Regions from separate parts of the Ralstonia sp. R-29 genome, predicted to be linked through region 1. Evidence: predicted binding sites of a transcription regulator. Region 1 holds the regulator's gene; the other holds the start of a gene.
The links. Region 1 encodes NrdR, which represses ribonucleotide reductase genes. Its sites were predicted from a motif close to CACNANATNTNGTG; they were not measured.

Region 1 (4,385 bases):
GTGCCGCAGGTTTGCGCGCTCCGGCGCCATCGCGGCTGAACGTCCAGAGTTGGCGTGTGTTGGGCACTGCGGTATCCAGCAGGCGGCTCGCTTCCCACAGATCAGATGGCGCCGGTGCATCCAGCGTGCCGAGCGTGGGATGGAACTGCATGGCGCGCAGACGACCGCTCCACGCATCGTCACCGGGCGCGATGACGAGTTGAGTTGGCAACTGGCCTGCCGCCGGGTCGGCGATCGCCCCTGGGGTAAAGCCCATCAATGCGGTAGCCAGCCACGCGCCGATGTGTTGCGCTTTCATGGTGCAACCGCCCGCGCTCGGTAGACAGATTGCAACATCACATTGACGTCCTCGTCGTTGCCGAAACCGATGGCGGTAATACGGAAGAGTGGGGGCGTGCGTTCGGCGCCGGCATGTGTCCAGAGTCCGGGCTGGGTGTCTGGGATGGGCTCGATGACATAGCGGGCGCGGTGTGCAGGTTTGTCGCGCGTATCGGCGGTGGTGAATGTGTCCAGTTCGGCGGCTTTGGCCTTTCTGTTGTTGTTCTGGTCGGGCTCAAAGTGGGCGAGGTCTTGCACGGTTTGACTTGGCTTTGGCCAGCACAGGCCACGTGTTGACTCGTCAGTTCCGCAACTGCCAGGAACAAAGCCGGCGAGCGTAATCGGGTCTAGTGCTGCGATGCGCGCGGCGGGCGGCGGCGCTCCGCAAGCGTGGTTGGTGGGGGTATTCGTGGCGAGCGCCAACTCGCATTCCGCAGCCGCCAACGCGGCTTCAGCTTCGCGCATGGCAAGGGCGTGATCCGCATAGAGCGTGGCGCGTCGGCGCTGATCACGCGCGATATGCAGGGCCGCCACCATCAACAGGCTGACGATGATGAGTGCACCGATGACGGCAACGATCGAGAATCCGCGCGCATGCGTGAGCGGGTTCGAGTTCAGCATGCGTCCACCTCGCAGTACAGCGGGTTACGTACGGTGAGTGTGGCGTTGAAGAGCCTGCGGTTGCGCCGTGGGTCTGTCGGGGTGAAGTAAAGATCTTGGTCGGTCGCCTGCGCGGACAACCCGGGGAAGAGGGTGATTCTGTTGGACTCGGGTAGCCTGATAGCGACGTTGTCCCCGCGAATGACCACAGCCACGTGCACTTGTTGCACGTGGCGCCAATCTGTGTCTTGCATGCCGCGTGCTGACAGGGCTACACCCGGCCGTGTTGCGATGGTGTAAAGCAGTTGCAGGGTGTCGATACCGCGCACCATGCCGGAGCCTGGGGTGGTCTCCTTAGGGGCGCCAGTGAACTCCCGGGTAAGGGAGCGACACATCAATTGCAGCTCCCCGTTGCTCCGGGAGACGTACAACATCATGTATCCCAAGCGGGGATCGCTTGCGCCGTCAATGCGTTCGGGTATGCCGCGGCCACCGCAATCGCGTGTGGCACCGTCTTCGGCTTTTCCGTCTGGCTGTGTACTGCGCCCCGCAAAGCGAACCAGTAAGGCATCGCTGCCACGCTCTCCGTTGGAGTTACAGCCAAACTCGGACAGCATGTGGGGACCGCCGCAATTGTCTTTACCCTCCAGCGACAGCGCATCGTTCGCACGGGGCCAGCGGCGCACGAGCGAAGTCGCGGGCGTGTCCGTTATCCACCCCGCCTGCTGTACTGCGGCGCGAATCAACTCCAGTGCTTGCATGCCGCGATCTTCCATGAGCGCTTCGTCGGCCAGACGCAGATAGCGTTGCCGTGCAATCAAGGTCAGCTGCAGCGCAATGCCCAGCACCATCAGGGCGATGACCATGCCGACCAGCAGTTCCACCAGCGACACGCCACGCGCGGGCCGGGCAAGCGGGTACGTCATGTCAGCGTGCTGCAGATTGCACGAGCGGGGGGCGAGCCTTTGCGCTCAGTTGGCGCGCGGCATGGCTGGCGGCCTCGATGGAGTCGAACGCGTGAAACATTGCCGCCGCGCCCAGCGAAAGCAGCGCCAGAGCAATGAGCGATTCAATCAGGATGGCGCCGCGTTGGCGGGCGGGGCGAGGGCGGGTGGACATGGAGCGGCTGACGCATAGCGAAGCCGCTCAAGTTAGTGCGGATTGGGGCGGGTAACTGTCACATGTGGTCAATGCTCGTGCTTTGACCACAGAGCAGGCTATTTGCGCACGCTTGGCGCGGAAATCTCGTCGAGGACATCCCGAAATTCGGCCACATCCTCAAAGCTGCGGTACACCGACGCAAACCGGATATACCCGATCTTGTCCAGCCGCTTGAGCTCGCGCATCACCAATTCGCCGACACGGTCGCTGCCGATTTCCTTCTCGCCGTGGCTGAGGAGTTTTTCTTCGATGCGCGCGATGGCCTCGTCGATGGCCTCGGCGGACACGGGGCGCTTGCGCAGCGCCAGGCGCATGGAATCCTTGACCTTGTTGCGGTCGTAATCGACGCGGCTGCCGTTCTTTTTGACGACAGCGGGGAAGAACAGCTCGATGCGTTCGTAGGTGGTGAAGCGGCGATCGCAGGCCTCGCACTTGCGGCGGCGGCGTACGGTGTCGGCGTCTTCCGACATGCGGGTTTCAATCACCTGGGTGGCCGCGTGGCCGCAAAAAGGGCATTTCATGCCGGTCTCCTCGGAAACCCTAGAACGCACAGCGCTAAAAAGAACAACGCCGCGATAGCCGGGCAGGCCTATCGCGGCAGGGTACTACGTGGTCTTGGGCGTGTGCGCCTTCGACCCAGGTCGACAGCTTAGCCGTAGACCGGGAACTGCTTGGTCAGCTCGGACACCTTGGCGCGCACGGCAGCGATATTCGCTTCGTCGTGCGGGTTGTCCAGCACGTCGGCGATCAGGTGCGCGACCTTCACGGCCTCGGCTTCCTTGAAACCGCGCGTGGTCATCGCCGGCGAGCCCAGGCGCACGCCCGAGGTCACGAACGGCTTTTCCGGGTCATTCGGAATCGCGTTCTTGTTGACGGTGATATGCGCGTCGCCCAGCACCTTCTCCGCTTCCTTGCCGGTGATGTTCTTTGCACGCAGGTCGACCAGCATCACGTGGCTTTCGGTGCGGCCCGAGACGATACGCAGGCCACGGGCCATCAGCGTTTCGGCCATGGCGGCGGCGTTCTTCACCACTTGCTGTTGGTAAGCCTTGAACTCCGGCGACAGCGCTTCCTTGAACGCCACTGCCTTGCCGGCGATCACGTGCATCAGCGGGCCACCTTGAATGCCCGGGAAAATCGCCGAGTTGATGGCTTTTTCGTGCTCAGCCTTCATCAGGATCACGCCGCCGCGCGGGCCGCGCAGGCTCTTGTGGGTGGTCGTGGTGACGAAGTCAGCGTGCGGCACCGGGTTCGGGTACACGCCCGCGGCGATCAGGCCAGCGTAGTGGGCCATGTCGACCATGAAATACGCGCCGATCGACTTGGCAATCTTGCCGATGCGCTCGAAATCGATACGCAGCGCGAATGCCGATGCGCCAGCGATGATCAGCTTCGGCTTCTTCTCTTGGGCCAGGGCTTCCAGCGCGTCGTAATCGATGTCTTCTTGCGCGTTCAGGCCGTAGCTGACCACGTTGAACCACTTGCCGCTCATGTTGAGCGCCATGCCGTGCGTCAGGTGACCGCCTTCGGCCAGGCTCATGCCCATGATCGTGTCGCCCGGCTTGAGCATGGCAAAGAACACGCCCTGGTTGGCCTGCGAGCCCGAGTTTGGCTGCACGTTGGCGGCTTCAGCGCCAAACAGTTGCTTCACGCGGTCGATAGCGAGCTGTTCCACCACGTCCACGTATTCGCAACCGCCGTAGTAACGCTTGCCGGGGTAGCCCTCGGCGTACTTGTTGGTCAGTTGCGAACCCTGGGCGGCCATCACGGCCGGCGAGGTGTAGTTCTCGGAGGCAATCAGCTCGATGTGGTCTTCCTGACGCTGATTTTCCTTCTGGATGGCGGCAAAGACTTCCGGGTCGATCTGGTCGATCGTATAGCGGCTGCGTTCGAACATGGCGAGTGTCTGGTCTGAAATGAAACGGAATTGGCGTAGGTCGGGCGAGGCGGGCGAGCTTCGGGAAACATGCGCGCGGCTTGGACACCGTTCTGTCGAGACAGAGCAGCGGGGACCCAAGTCACCCTGCTTCCCATTCGCTGCCCAGGCGAGCGGCAGGCGTCGTTGTGCATGACGCCAGAAACCTTGCGCTTCCTCGTGGTCGCTGCCCACATATCGAGGCTGCAGGGAGCAGCCTCAGGATTCGCCAGTCGCGCAAGGTGGAATGGTTGCCCGCGAGTGTACGACAGGCCCATGACCGCCGCAAGGCACCGGGCGCGTCGCAGCGCACATTGCGGCGCAACAGCCTCCAACGCTTCAGGTAAACTCAGACCTTCGTTTTTTTCAGGCTCGGAGACACTCTCATGAT
Region 2 (4,385 bases), 1.6 Mb from region 1:
GCCGTGAACTGCGGCGCGATCCCCGAGAATTTGATGGAAGCCGAGTTCTTCGGCTACGTGAAGGGCTCCTTTACCGGTGCGGACAGCGATCGCCAGGGCTTCTTCCAGGCTGCCAACGGCGGCACGCTCATGCTCGACGAGGTGGCCGACCTGCCGCTGACGATGCAGGTGAAATTGCTGCGCGCACTGCAGGAGCGCCGCGTACGCAAGATCGGCGAAAGCCGTGAAGAGCCGGTCGACGTCCGCGTGGTGTGCGCGAGCCACCAGAATCTCGCGCGTCTGGTCGCCGCCGGCCGCTTCCGCGAAGACTTGTTCTACCGCCTGAACGTGCTGGAGCTGCGCATGCCCACGCTGCGCGAGCGTGCTGAAGACGTGCCCGTGCTGGCCGGCGTGCTGCTGGAGCAACTTGCCAACCGCTATGGCGATCCGCGGCCCAAGCGCCTGACGCGTCCGGCGCTGCAGCAACTGTGCGCCTACCCGTTCCCGGGCAACGTGCGCGAGCTGGAGAACCTGCTCGAGCGCGCCTACGCGTTTGCCGAGGGCGAATCGATCGACGTGGATGACCTGGGCGCCCTCGGCGCCGAGATCGAGCGTTCACCGCTGTTCCATCGCACGCGCGAGGCGCAGGCTGCGGCGGCCCATCACTCGACTGCGCCATCGCCGATGGCAGGCTGGGCCGACGCTGCTTACATGCCGGCCTCCGTGCCGAGCCCGATGGGCGCGTTGCAGCCGCTGCAGCCAATGCAGCCGCCGGTGGCACTGTCGGCCGAGCCAGCCCCGGCTGCGCAGCCCTCGGAGCCGCCGCTGCCAAGCGTCGCATTGCCGATCGATCTGCCCGCCTATCTGGAGTCCGTGGAGCGCAGTGTGATCCTTGTGGCGCTGGATCAGACCGGCTTCAACCGTACGGCGGCGGCCAAGCTGCTCGGCTTGTCGTTCCGGCAGTTGCGCTATCGCATGCAGCAGCTTGGCATCCGTGATCCGCGTGATATTGAGCCCGCCAACAACGGCCTGGACGGCCTGAATGGCGATGCCTAAGCCGGGCGCCTTGCACGTCGGTGCCGATGGCTGGGTGGACGGCATGCGGCGCCATCCGTCACCCAACATCGACGCGCGGCCCGACGGCATGCCGATCGACCTGATCGTGCTGCACAACATCAGCCTGCCGCCTGCGCAGTCCGCAGCCGACTTCGGCTCAGACGCTGTGCTCGATTTCTTCACCAACACGCTCGACTGCGACGCGCATCCGTACTTCGATCAGTTGCGGGGTGTGCGCGTGTCGGCGCATTTCTTCGTTCGTCGCACCGGTGAGTGCGTGCAGTTCGCGCCCTGCGATGCGCGCGCTTGGCATGCCGGCGCATCAGATTTCTTTGGCCGACCGCGCTGCAACGATTTTTCCGTCGGCATCGAGATCGAAGGCACGGACGACCTGTCCTTTACCCCCGAGCAATACGCCGCCACCGCATCTCTTGTGCGGGCCATCTGCGCGGCGTATCCGATTGCCGCGATTGCCGGGCACTCGGACATCGCCCCTGGGCGCAAGACCGATCCGGGGCCGTGCTTCGACTGGGCGCATCTGCGCAAGCTCGGCGGCTTCGACGCGGCACTGTTCCCCTATCTGCGCACTCTGAAATAACAGCGGCTGCACCAGTGCAGTGCGGGCCGCGAGGCCTTGTACTGCAGACGAGGTGACGTCTATCGATCTTGCGCCGTCGATTGAAAGAATTATTCTGAAAGGCACAGCGTTGCGACGCCGCAAGCCGGCCCCGCCGACCCGTTGTGCCGCTTGGGATGGCGGGCTTGCGGCGCTGCATTCCGATTGCAAAAGGACCAGTCGCCCGCATCTGTCAAGACTAGGCAAATGCGATCGATCCACTATACTTAGCGCCAATCCCGGGATGAAACACTAGATGTAGTGGTCGCTTTCCGGGATTCTTATTTCGGCGCCACGCGGGGGCGGGCGGTCGGCGGGTCAAGCCGACGCTTGGGGAGCTGAGAAAAGGCAAGGGTCTTTTCCGTCTCATTTCTCCGCGTAGCGCGCGGGTTCGCCAAGGGTATCCACCCGTCGGCGCGCCGATAAACGAACGGTTCAACAGGAGTCCACATGCAGACGGCCCAACCAGAAATCCACTCCGGCACCGCCAACCCCACTCAATTTGCGCAAGGCGCTGGCGGTACGGCCGTGGCCCCCAGCACCGCGTTCGGCGTCAACCTGGCGGACTACAAGATCATCCGTCGCAATGGCGCCGTGGTCGGTTTCGAGCCCTCCAAGATCGCCGTGGCCGTGACCAAGGCCTTCCTCGCCGTGAATGGCGGGCAGGGCGCCGCTTCTGCGCGTGTGCGCGAACTGGTCGAGGGCCTGACCCAGAACGTGGTGCGCGCACTGACGCGCAGCCGCCCCAACGGCGGCACGTTCCATATCGAAGACATTCAAGACCAGGTGGAACTGGCCCTGATGCGTTCGGGCGAGCACGACGTGGCCCGCGCCTACGTGCTGTACCGCGAGCGCCGCGCGCAAGAGCGCGCCCAAGCTGGTGAAACCCTGCAGCAACCGGCCGCCGGCGGCCTGAACGTGACCGACGGCGGCATCACCCGCCCGCTGGACATGGCCGCGCTGCGCAACCTCATCGTCTCGGCCTGCGAAGGCCTGGGCGAAGCGGTGGACCCGGAGCCGATCCTCAAGGAAACGGTCAAGAACCTGTATGACGGCGTGCCGATGACGCAGGTGTACGACTCGGCCATCCTGGCCGCCCGTACCCTGATCGAAAAGGACCCGGCCTACAGCCAAGCGACCGCACGCATTCTGCTGCACACGATCCGCCGCGAAATCCTCGGTCAAGAAGTCACGCAGGCCGAAATGAGCACGCGCTATGCGGAGTACTTCCCGAAGTTCATCCAGCGCGGTATCGAAGCCGAACTGCTGGACGAAAAGCTGGCCCAGTTCGACCTGGTCCGCCTGGGCGCCGCGCTGAATGCCGCGAACGACTTCCAGTTCAACTACCTCGGCCTGCAAACGCTGTACGACCGCTACTTCCTGCACGTGGACGAAGTCCGCATCGAGATGCCGCAGGCGTTCTTCATGCGCGTGGCCATGGGCCTGGCGCTGAACGAGGCCGACCGCGAAGCGCGCGCCATCGAGTTCTACAACCTGCTGTCGTCGTTCGACTTCATGTCGTCCACACCGACGCTGTTCAACTCGGGCACGCGCCGCTCGCAGCTGTCGTCGTGCTACCTGACCACCGTGTCGGATGACCTGGACGGCATTTATGAAGCGCTGAAGGAAAACGCGCTGCTCTCCAAGTTTGCCGGCGGCCTGGGTAACGACTGGACCAACGTGCGTGCACTCGGCTCGCACATCAAGGGCACGAACGGCAAGTCGCAAGGCGTGGTGCCGTTCCTGAAGGTCGTCAACGACACGGCTGTGGCCGTGAACCAGGGCGGCAAGCGCAAGGGCGCAGTGTGCGCGTACCTGGAAACGTGGCACCTGGATATCGAAGAATTCCTGGAGCTGCGCAAGAACACCGGCGACGACCGCCGCCGCACGCACGACATGAACACGGCCAACTGGATTCCGGACCTGTTCATGAAGCGCGTGATGGAAGGCGGCGAGTGGACGCTGTTCTCGCCGTCCACCTGCCCGGACCTGCACGACAAGGTTGGCAAGGCATTCGAGCAAGCCTATCTGGCCTACGAAGACAAGGTCGCGCGCGGCGAGATCAAGCTCTTCAAGAAGATGCCGGCGCTGCAACTGTGGCGCAAGATGCTGGGCATGCTGTTCGAAACCGGCCACCCGTGGATCACGTTCAAGGATCCGTGCAACATCCGCAGCCCGCAGCAGCACGTGGGCGTGGTGCACAGCTCCAACCTGTGCACGGAAATCACGCTGAACACCAACGACAGCGAAATCGCCGTGTGCAACCTGGGTTCGGTCAACCTGGTCGCCCACCTGGTCAAGCAAGCCGATGGCAGCGTCGTGCTGGATCACGAGAAGCTGAAGAAGACCGTGCGCACGGCCATGCGCATGCTCGACAACGTGATCGACATCAACTACTACGCCGTCCAGAAGGCGCGTGAATCGAACCTGCGCCACCGTCCGGTCGGCATGGGCATCATGGGTTTCCAGGACGCGCTGCACGTGCTGCGCATTCCGTACGCTAGCGAAGGCGCGGTGCAGTTTGCCGACACCTCGATGGAAGCCGTGTGCTACTACGCCTATTGGGCGTCGACCGAGCTGGCCGAAGAGCGTGGCCGCTACAGCACCTACGAGGGCTCGCTGTGGGATCGCGGCATCCTGCCGCAAGACTCGCTCAAGCTGCTGGCCGAAGAGCGCGGCGGTTATCTGGAAACGGATATGTCGTCGACGATGGACTGGGACAGCCTGCGCGGCC

Region 2: ACN9M1_RS13330 (ribonucleoside-diphosphate reductase subunit alpha) is a predicted target of NrdR. The motif match lies at 1,902-1,915, and genes of this name have one in related genera.

Annotation. Positions count from the first base shown of each region.
Region 1 covers NZ_CP184377.1:780,987-785,371, forward strand. Annotated here, with positions in the region: gene ACN9M1_RS03685 (pilus assembly protein) at 1-298, opposite strand, end outside; gene ACN9M1_RS03690 (pilus assembly protein) at 295-939, opposite strand; gene ACN9M1_RS03695 (PilW family protein) at 933-1,802, opposite strand; gene ACN9M1_RS03700 (prepilin-type N-terminal cleavage/methylation domain-containing protein) at 1,846-2,037, opposite strand; gene nrdR (transcriptional regulator NrdR) at 2,136-2,600, opposite strand; gene glyA (serine hydroxymethyltransferase) at 2,729-3,976, opposite strand; ZMP/ZTP riboswitch at 4,112-4,241, opposite strand; gene ydfG (bifunctional NADP-dependent 3-hydroxy acid dehydrogenase/3-hydroxypropionate dehydrogenase YdfG) at 4,381-4,385, shown strand, end outside.
Region 2 covers NZ_CP184377.1:2,827,836-2,832,220, reverse strand. Annotated here, with positions in the region: gene ACN9M1_RS13340 (sigma 54-interacting transcriptional regulator) at 1-1,035, shown strand, start outside; gene ampD (1,6-anhydro-N-acetylmuramyl-L-alanine amidase AmpD) at 1,028-1,633, shown strand; gene ACN9M1_RS13330 (ribonucleoside-diphosphate reductase subunit alpha) at 2,102-4,385, shown strand, end outside.